DNA from 4 places in the Shewanella psychromarinicola genome. Region 1 is predicted to be linked to each of the others. Evidence: predicted binding sites of a transcription regulator. Region 1 holds the regulator's gene; each other region holds the start of a gene.
What was found. The regulator sigma-54, encoded in region 1, starts transcription at its own class of promoters, with help from an activator protein. The targets are predictions, from matches to a motif close to GTTGGCACGNNNNTNGNNT.
Positions count from the first base shown of each region.

Region 1 (2,207 bases):
GTGGCACAGGTAGTGCATTCCGGCTGCAGAATGGTACAAAGTTCCATCGTTAGTGTTTTGTATACTTCTCTTTGTGTTTAATTACCTGACGGTCGAGTTTATCGATCAGGGCGTCTATTGCAGCATACATATCAGTATTTTCTGACATAGCAAAAATCTCTGCGCCATTAACGTGGATTTTGGCTTCTGCTTTTTGTTGTAATTTGTCTACATGGAGTACAACGTGTACATTATGGATCTGATCGAAGTGTCGTTCAAGCTTTGAAAATTTACCATTAACATACTCACGTAAAGATTCAGTTATTTCGACATGACGTCCAGTCAGATTTATATCCATAGAAAATCCTCCACAACCTTGTAGGTTATAAACTCTTACGTTGGTTTGAGGGCGGGATTAGCATTGCTTCTCGGTATTTTGCAATCGTACGACGAGCAACGTTTATGCCTTGTTCTGCCAGAAGTTGAGCCATTTTACTGTCACTCAATGGTTTTTTCTGGTTTTCTGCGGCAACCAGCTTTTTGATAAAAGCACGAATTGCTGTTGATGAGCATTCCCCGCCATCGTCAGTGCTGACATGGCTAGAGAAGAAGTACTTTAGTTCAAATAGTCCACGTGGGGTGTGCATATATTTTTGTGTGGTGACTCGTGAAATTGTCGATTCATGCATTTCTACTGCTTCAGCAATATCATTTAGCACCATAGGTTTCATGGCTTCTTCACCGTATTCAAAGAAGCCTTGCTGAAATTGCACAATGCAATTTGCCACTTTGAGTAGAGTATCATTGCGGCTTTCGATACTTTTAATAAACCATTTAGCCTCTTGCAAATGGCCTCGAATAAATTGACTGTCAGACTGATTTTTACTGCTTCTAGCCATGGCGGCGTATTGCTGATTAACGCCAATTTTGGGCATATTGTCTGGGTTTAACTCTACAACCCAACGGCCATTTTTCTTTAGTACCGTGACATCGGGAATAACGAATTCGTCATCGGTGGCGGTGATCAATAAGCCTGGACGAGGATTGAGTGATTGGATTAGGGTGATGGCGTCACGTAACTCATTTTCTTTTAGCTTAGTTTTGCGCATCAATAATCTAAAATCACGCCCAGCAATTAAGGTTAAATAGTCTTTGATTAGCAAACGGGCATTATCGATATGGGGTGTGGTGTTAGAGAATTGCGCTAATTGGATCAATAAACATTCACTTAAATCACGTGCAGCAACACCAACGGGATCAAAGTGTTGAATTCGTTTTAATACAGCTTCAACTTCATCTAACTCAACATTTTCGTCACCCATGGCTTCGAGAATATCGTCGGTACTTTGGGTTAAATAACCGCGTTCATCCACGGCGTCGATGATCGCTGTGGCAATGGCAAGATCGGTCTCTGAAAAGGGAGTGAGATTTTTCTGCCATTCTAAATGTTCATACAGACCTTCGGTGGTTTCACCTTGAAACGGCATGTCATCATCGCGCATGCTAGCACTACCTGAACCTGACATCGGCGAGGCGGTGTACACTTCATCCCATGTAGTATCCATGGCTAAATCATCCATGGTTTCTTTGGTCATAGATTCTGCTGTGTCGACTGTTGAGGTGTCTTTTTCAATATTGACAATGCTGTTGTCACTGAAGTCTGTATCAGCTTGGTCGCGATTTTCTTTTACGGGGTCTTTTGCTTCAGAAAACTCATCTTCTATTTCAAGTAATGGATTTGAATCCAATGCTTGTTGGATTTCTTGCTGTAGCTCCAATGACGATAATTGCAGTAAGCGAATGGCTTGCTGCAATTGTGGGGTCATGGTTAAGTGTTGACCCATTTTAAGTTGGAGTGACGCTTTCATTTACCGCTTATCCCTAGATGATTTCCATAAAAGTGACAATTTATAAAACTGTAATGGATTGTCACGTACATCAATGATGTTTAACGCTGTTTAGATATCGTTCAATCAAATGAGTTAGATAGACTAAAGGCCCGTAAAGTAACTATAGCTTGAATTGTTCACCTAAGTACACCGCCCGAACTTGTTGATTGCTCAATACCTCATCAGGTGTGCCTTCGGCAATTAAATTACCTTGGCTGACGATATAAGCTCGCTCACAGACATCTAACGTTTCACGTACGTTATGGTCGGTAATTAATACTCCTAGACCTCGGCTTTTAAGTTGTTGAATGATTTTTTTTATGTCGATGACAGAAATCG
Region 1 is NZ_CP034073.1:1,839,037-1,841,243, forward strand. Features, by position in the region: gene ptsN (PTS IIA-like nitrogen regulatory protein PtsN) at 1-47, opposite strand, end outside; gene hpf (ribosome hibernation promoting factor) at 50-337, opposite strand; gene EGC80_RS07950 (RNA polymerase factor sigma-54) at 363-1,847, opposite strand; gene lptB (LPS export ABC transporter ATP-binding protein) at 1,990-2,207, opposite strand, start outside.

Region 2 (2,207 bases), 2.3 Mb from region 1:
TTTGTTAATGCGGCTTTTTCTTCAACAATAAGCAGTTTTAGCTGTGCTAAGGTCTGATTTTGGGTCTCTAACAGTGCACGTAGCTCATCGTTTGGTTGTTCGCTTGGTTGTTTATTTAGCTCTTCATTTAGCTCTGTCATAAATTACTCATTGGTTTTGTTAACTGACACTTATCTATGATGCAAGTTAGCACCTATTATCTGTGTGTCGTTAAAACAAATTAAAGAGTAACGTTTAACGGCTACTCTTTGTCAAACGATAGACTGCTTAGCTCTGCTTCAAAGCTGGCAATATTCGCAGCAAGCTTTTCTGGGTCGACTTTATAGCGTCCTTCAGAGATAGCGAGCTTAATTTCTGCGACCTTTTTTTGGTCAACTTCAGGTGTCGCTTCCATTTTTGCTTGCGCGCTCTGAAGCTGGTGAGCTTGAGCGGTGATGCTAACGGAATCGGCTTTAACCGGTGCCGCGGATTTTTGAGCCACAGCAGTATTAGATTGCTTAGCAGACTGCGTGTCACGTGCAGTGCGCATTTGGGTATTAGCCGCAGTGTTATGCTTAATGTCAATTGCCATTGGAGGCTCCAGCGTAATGTATTAGGTTCTTCAAACAGATTATCGGCACTGTTGGAAAAAACTTTAGTCCTAGTTTACATTCTTACTTCAACTTCGCCAACCCCAACCACCACCGCATCAAATTGTTTACTCGTGTTACTGTTTTTCACCCTGATGACGTCATCAAGATTGCCGTCACGCAGTGCTTCACCAAGGGTTTTTATTTGAACATTAGCGGTTCTAGCGTAGATGGAAACCGAGTCACCTTTGCACACAAAACACAGGTTATTACTCAATACAGGTGAGTCTTTTGCCACGCGACGTTTCACTCGCGAACCGATTAATGTGTGGGTATCAGAAAAAAAGTGGCCTCTTAAACTATATTGGTCAACATACATGATGTTTAAGTGATGTGGAGCAATAATTTGGTCTGGAGACAGTAGCTGGTTAGCCACCACGACAGGGTATTGTATTTCAACTCGAACAGAGAGATACATTTGCCATGGATAGTCATAGTCTGGGCTGATACAACTTAGTTTTACCATGTTATTTCGACTAATGGCTCTTTCACTGGCGAGTTCGGCATTAATCGGTGGATAGCAGCGCGGTGGACTAAGACGACCTTCAAGATTTTGTGGGGTAATTTGCACCTTAGCGTTGGCGTCGGCATCAATTTTTTTTGCGACCACCTCTTTAGCTAACGTATAAATGGCCGATAGTTTAGGTGTTACTATCTCTTCGCTAGCAAATGCTGGCAAAGAAAGCGTCATTGAGCACAAAAAACATAAAAAAAATACTTTCATAATGAAGATCCTAGCTTGTGTTGCCAGAATGCACCTATACTTTGGAGAACGAAAAATATGCGAGTAATCTCTGCATACGCAATAAGCTAAAAATGAGGTGAGGGCATGATAATAACATTTCCCTTTCGTCAAAAAAGTGTCAGTTCACTGTAAGTGTTAACTTAGTAAAAGTTAAAGCAAGTTGCATGCCCACTTTTAATTCAATAATTTGATAGGTATTTGCTAGGCTGCTGATGGTTTGCCCAGAATGTGTCATGTTCGTCTGATGAAAACCTCAATTGGGGGTAAATTGGGGGTAAATTAGAGACAGTAACGGTTATCAAATGGCCCTTTGTTCGGCTATTCACCTTGTATCGACTCACAATAGGCCCGCTATTGGCGCGGCGACTAACACTATTGTTAACATGTGAGTGCACCTTTATTAGCAAAACACATGGCATGTTTGATATTGCAGACTTGAAATAAACCCATTTTTAACGATTTATCCCCTCTCTTATCCAGGTTGAGGTTAAAATAGCTAGCAAGCGTATTATATTAAACCAAGGTTCACTATAATGTTAACCAACAATTTTATCCTTTTGAGTAACAGTTAACTACAAGGCTGTGTTATGTCGAGCATTTTAGAATCAGTAAATAAACGTACCCAGCTTGTCGGACAAAACAGATTAGAGCTGTTACTGTTTAAGCTTAACGGTCGTCAACGCTTTGGTATTAACGTATTTAAAGTAAAAGAGGTATTACAATGTCCTCCACTGACAAGGCTACCTAAGCTAAACCCCTATGTTAAAGGTGTTGCGCATATTCGTGGGGAAACCATTTCTATTATCGATTTAAGTGCAGCAACCGGTGGGCGT
Region 2 is NZ_CP034073.1:4,711,773-4,713,979, reverse strand. Features, by position in the region: gene EGC80_RS20475 (flagella synthesis protein FlgN) at 1-140, opposite strand, end outside; gene flgM (flagellar biosynthesis anti-sigma factor FlgM) at 242-571, opposite strand; gene flgA (flagellar basal body P-ring formation chaperone FlgA) at 646-1,353, opposite strand; gene EGC80_RS20460 (chemotaxis protein CheV) at 1,962-2,207, shown strand, end outside.
Region 2: a site for sigma-54 is predicted at 1,528-1,546, ahead of flgA (flagellar basal body P-ring formation chaperone FlgA). Genes of this name have one in related genera too.

Region 3 (2,207 bases), 1.3 Mb from region 1:
AAATACCGGCATTATAATCGAGCCCAGCGGCTTGTAATGTTTGATCTATAATTTTTTGCACTAACGGCGCACAGCCGCCACAACCTGATGCAGCGCGAGTACATGACTTGATGTCAGCTATTTTATGCTTGCCTGCTGTTACAGACTCAACAATGTCGCCTTTAGTCACTTGATGACAAGAACACACAATAGAGGAGTCTTTTAAATCTGCTTCGTTTTCAGCACCGGCAAGCAATAACTCAACCGCGGAGCCTTCAATCTCATCTTGTGATAAATAAGCATCGAGCAAGCGGCTGTAATCGCTGTTATCGCCAATTAATACCGCACCTTTTAAATATTTACCGGTTTCATCTAACCATAACTTTTTATAAATTCCCGCCTGGTTATCAGATAACTCAACAAATTGTGCATTTTCAAAACCACGGCTTGCGCCAATAGCGGCCACATCAACACCCAGTAACTTCAGCTTGGTGCTCATGTCTGCGCCGGTAAATGACTGAGAAACGCTAGTTGATGTTAATGAGCCAAGATGAGCAGCCACAACCCGCGCCATTTGATAACCTGGGGCCACTAACCCAAATATTTTTTGCTGCCATAATGCACATTCTCCAATGGCATAAACATCTGGCGCAGAGGTTAAACAGTAATCGTCAATTTCAATGCCGCCACGTTCACCAATACTGATATTTGAAACCCGTGCTAATGAATCTTGTGGACGAATACCCGCTGAAAAGACAATCATGTCAGTTTCAAGATAAGACTCATCATTGAAGGTCATTCGATGTAATGCTGTTTCACCGTCGATAATCGCGGTGGTGGCTTTTGAGGTATGCACGCTCACGCCGAGTTGTTCAATTTTGCTACACAATAAATCACCGGCTTTGTCATTTAGCTGAACGGGCATCAATTGTGGCGCAAACTCAACAACGTGGGTTTTCACCCCAAGTTGTTTCATGGCATTGGCGGCTTCTAAGCCTAATAATCCACCGCCCACAACAACCCCAACGTGACTGTTTTGGGCTGCAGCTTGGATAGCTTCAAGATCTTCAATGGTGCGATACACTAAACACTGAGCGCGATCGTTACCTTGAATAGGCGGCACAAACGGAAATGATCCGGTCGCCAGTACGAGTCGATCATAATGGTAATTACCCCCTTGGGCACTCGTGACCGTTTTAGCGGCAATATCAACCGCGGTGATCGGGGTATTTAAGTGCAGCGAAATGCCCCAATCTTGATAGTCTTGCGCACTGGTTAACATTAACGGATCGGCGCTACCGGTCTCAAAATATTTTGATAATTGCACTCGATCATAGGCTGGACGGGGTTCTTCACCAAACACATGCACATCAAACGTTTTATTGAGCCCTAAACTACACAATTGCTCAATAAAGTGATGACCTACCATGCCATTACCGACCACCACTAACTTGGGTTTTGAGACTGCCATATCCTGCTCCTTCATGCCATGGACCGTAAAAAACAAAATGGCGCCAACTCCGCTTAAAGAGTTGGCGCCATTGCCTGTTACTATTCCGATTTTTTAAATTTTATTGTTTGAACATTGATGGTTTAAAAAACCATTATCGACTTTCAGTATCATACTGTGATGTTGCAGGCTCTATGCCAACAAACAAAAAAACCATAATCACTTGATTAATATATAATTAAAACTTAGCAGCCTTTGTGCTGAGACGATAATATGTCCGCCTTAGGGATAATCGCACCAAAATGAGGCGCACCATCATTGTTCACCGCTAAAGTATCGACTGCTAACGAAGTATTTTGCTTGCTGACAACTGCAATAATTTGTGCCGACATTTGTGCCACCGACAAGCCTTTTTGCATCGCTTGTTGTTGAATAATGTGGTGTGCTTTGGCTTCATCAAACCCTTGTTGCATTACAATCAACTTTGCTTGGCTGAGCAGTTTTATACTGCGAATTTCATCATCTAACTTTTTAAATTCGGCTAAGGTTTTACTGGCGGCATTAAAACGCGCTTGGGCTAAACTGATCACGCTGGTTAAACGGTTAACGGTCAGCATATCCGGAATAAAAGTGATGCGCCCACAATCAAGCAAATCGGTTAACGCTGCCTGTTGCCATGTTTTGGCATTGACAACGATCACCATAGGTTTACTCGTTAATGTACGCTGGATCAGCCCCTGAATTTGACTGTGTAATGTCTCGGTTAATACCAACAAGG
Region 3 is NZ_CP034073.1:3,175,418-3,177,624, reverse strand. Features, by position in the region: gene nirB (nitrite reductase large subunit NirB) at 1-1,450, opposite strand, end outside; gene EGC80_RS13965 (ANTAR domain-containing response regulator) at 1,675-2,207, opposite strand, start outside.
Region 3: a site for sigma-54 is predicted at 1,613-1,631, ahead of nirB (nitrite reductase large subunit NirB). Genes of this name have one in related genera too.

Region 4 (2,207 bases), 2.3 Mb from region 1:
GAGCAAAAACGTTTTGTTTTGGTAGCGCTAGAATAACTTTGGCACGACTAATACTTTTTAATTCTTCGATAGCCCGAGCCAAGTTTAATTCTTGGCTGAGTTTTAAGCGAGCTTGCTCCATGCGTTGGCTGACACCAAATCCGCTATCTTGGCTTAAGTAATCATTAGCTTGGGTGTTACTTTGAACACCTGCTCGGCTGAGTAATAACTTAACATCTTGATATTTGTCTTCAGGCACTTTCACCACATCGACATTTATTTGATAATCGATTTGATTTTTATCAAGTACATCCAAGACTTGGATCATCTCAGTTGTTTCCATTTTACCCAGTGGACGATACTCAGGCTCTTGGGCCCACATCATCACAAAAACAGCCATAGCAAGACATATCGCTAATGCCAAGATCATGATCACTTGGCGCATCATATCGGCGCCACCAATGCCGCCAAGAAGCCCAGACGGGTTCTCTTGTCGTACGCCGGTATCAGCGGTTGAATTTGAACCTACCATTAAGTCTGTGCTCACAATACTTACCTGCTATATCTGATGTTGTTATTTTATTTGATCTGCGACTAAACAGGCATATTCATGATTTCTTTATAAGCATCGACAAGTTTATTACGTACCTGCACCGTTGCTTCAAAGGCAACGCCAGCTTTTTCACGCGCAATAACCGTATCAGACAAGCTAACCGTGGTGTCACCCATATCTAAACGCGAGGCTAAACTTGACGAGGCTTGTTGTAGTTCATTGACGCTACCCACCGCCTGAGACAGCAACTGGCTGAAATCAGCACCGGTAGTGTTATTGACTTGCTGGGATAAATTAGGACGAATTGATGAACCAATAGAAGGGGCTATTTCGCCACGAAGTGACTGCATTTCTTGCATTAATGGATTTGCGCTAATCTGCACGATGTAACTCCCTTTCGTCGACTTTTTGACGACAACAATAACTGATAATAATTTATAGCAATTTAGATGCCAATATTACAATTAGTAGGCGATAGGTATAAAACAATTAGAAAACAATTAGAAAATAGGCAGGCAAAAGGCAACAATAGGCAGGCAAAAGTAACCTATTTACCATATAAAATAGGTCACTTTTTGTCTTAATTATAAAATAAAACTTTAAAATCAATCAATTAAATAAGCTTGAACAAATAATCAATTAGCACAGGCATTGGCACTAAGCAGGTAATTGGATCCCCATATCGCGCATTTTTGCCATTTTATAACGTAACGTACGAGCACTGATCCCGAGTTTTTCAGCGACCATTTTCCGACTACCCTGACATTGATTTAGGGTTTCTAAAATAATCACATGCTCTTGGGCTTTTAATTCGCCACCTAAGCCTTCTAATTCGGCAGACTTATCAGTGTCAACATATTCTGGTGCCACTAACGCCACATCGCCAGAGTCTAAAATAATATCATTAACGCCAATATCATCATTAACCCGCAATATCAGTGCCCGTTGAATAACATTGTCTAACTCTCGCACATTACCCGGCCAGCGATGGGTTAATAAACGCCGAGTAGCACCGTCATCCAGCTGTGGCACTGAGGTCATATTAAGTGCTTTAGCATGTTTAATAATTAAATGCCGCGCCAGCGGTAAAATATCGGCAGGGCGTTGATGCAGCGCAGGCCACGTTAACGGGAATACATTAATTCGGTAATATAAATCTTCTCTAAACTCACCCGAGGTGGCCAGCGCTTTAAGATCGCGGTTTGAGGTTGCCAGTACGCGAACATTCAGTTTAATGGTTTTACGGCCACCTAAACGCTCAACCTCACGTTCTTGTAACACCCGCAATAACTTAGCTTGTAACCCCAGCTCCATCTCAGATATTTCATCAAGTAATATGGTGCCACCTTGGGCTTGTTCAAACTTACCAGGGCATGCCTGATAAGCCCCAGTAAACGCGCCTTTTTCATAACCAAACAAGGTCGCTTCTAACATATTCTCGGGTATTGCAGCGCAATTAATCGCAATAAACGGCTGGTCATGGCGTTGGCTATGTTGGTGAATATAGCGCGCCAGCACTTCTTTACCTGAGCCACTCGGCCCCATGATCATTACCGATGCATCAGATACTGCCACACGCTGAGCCAGCGACAACAAGGCTAAACTTTTCTCATCGGCAACCACAGGCTTATCGTGGTTTTGCTTTAAGGGTAAATAGCGTGACACCTGATTCAAC
Region 4 is NZ_CP034073.1:4,686,853-4,689,059, forward strand. Features, by position in the region: gene fliF (flagellar basal-body MS-ring/collar protein FliF) at 1-511, opposite strand, end outside; gene fliE (flagellar hook-basal body complex protein FliE) at 574-915, opposite strand; gene EGC80_RS20355 (sigma-54-dependent transcriptional regulator) at 1,190-2,207, opposite strand, start outside.
Region 4: a site for sigma-54 is predicted at 971-989, ahead of fliE (flagellar hook-basal body complex protein FliE). Genes of this name have one in related genera too.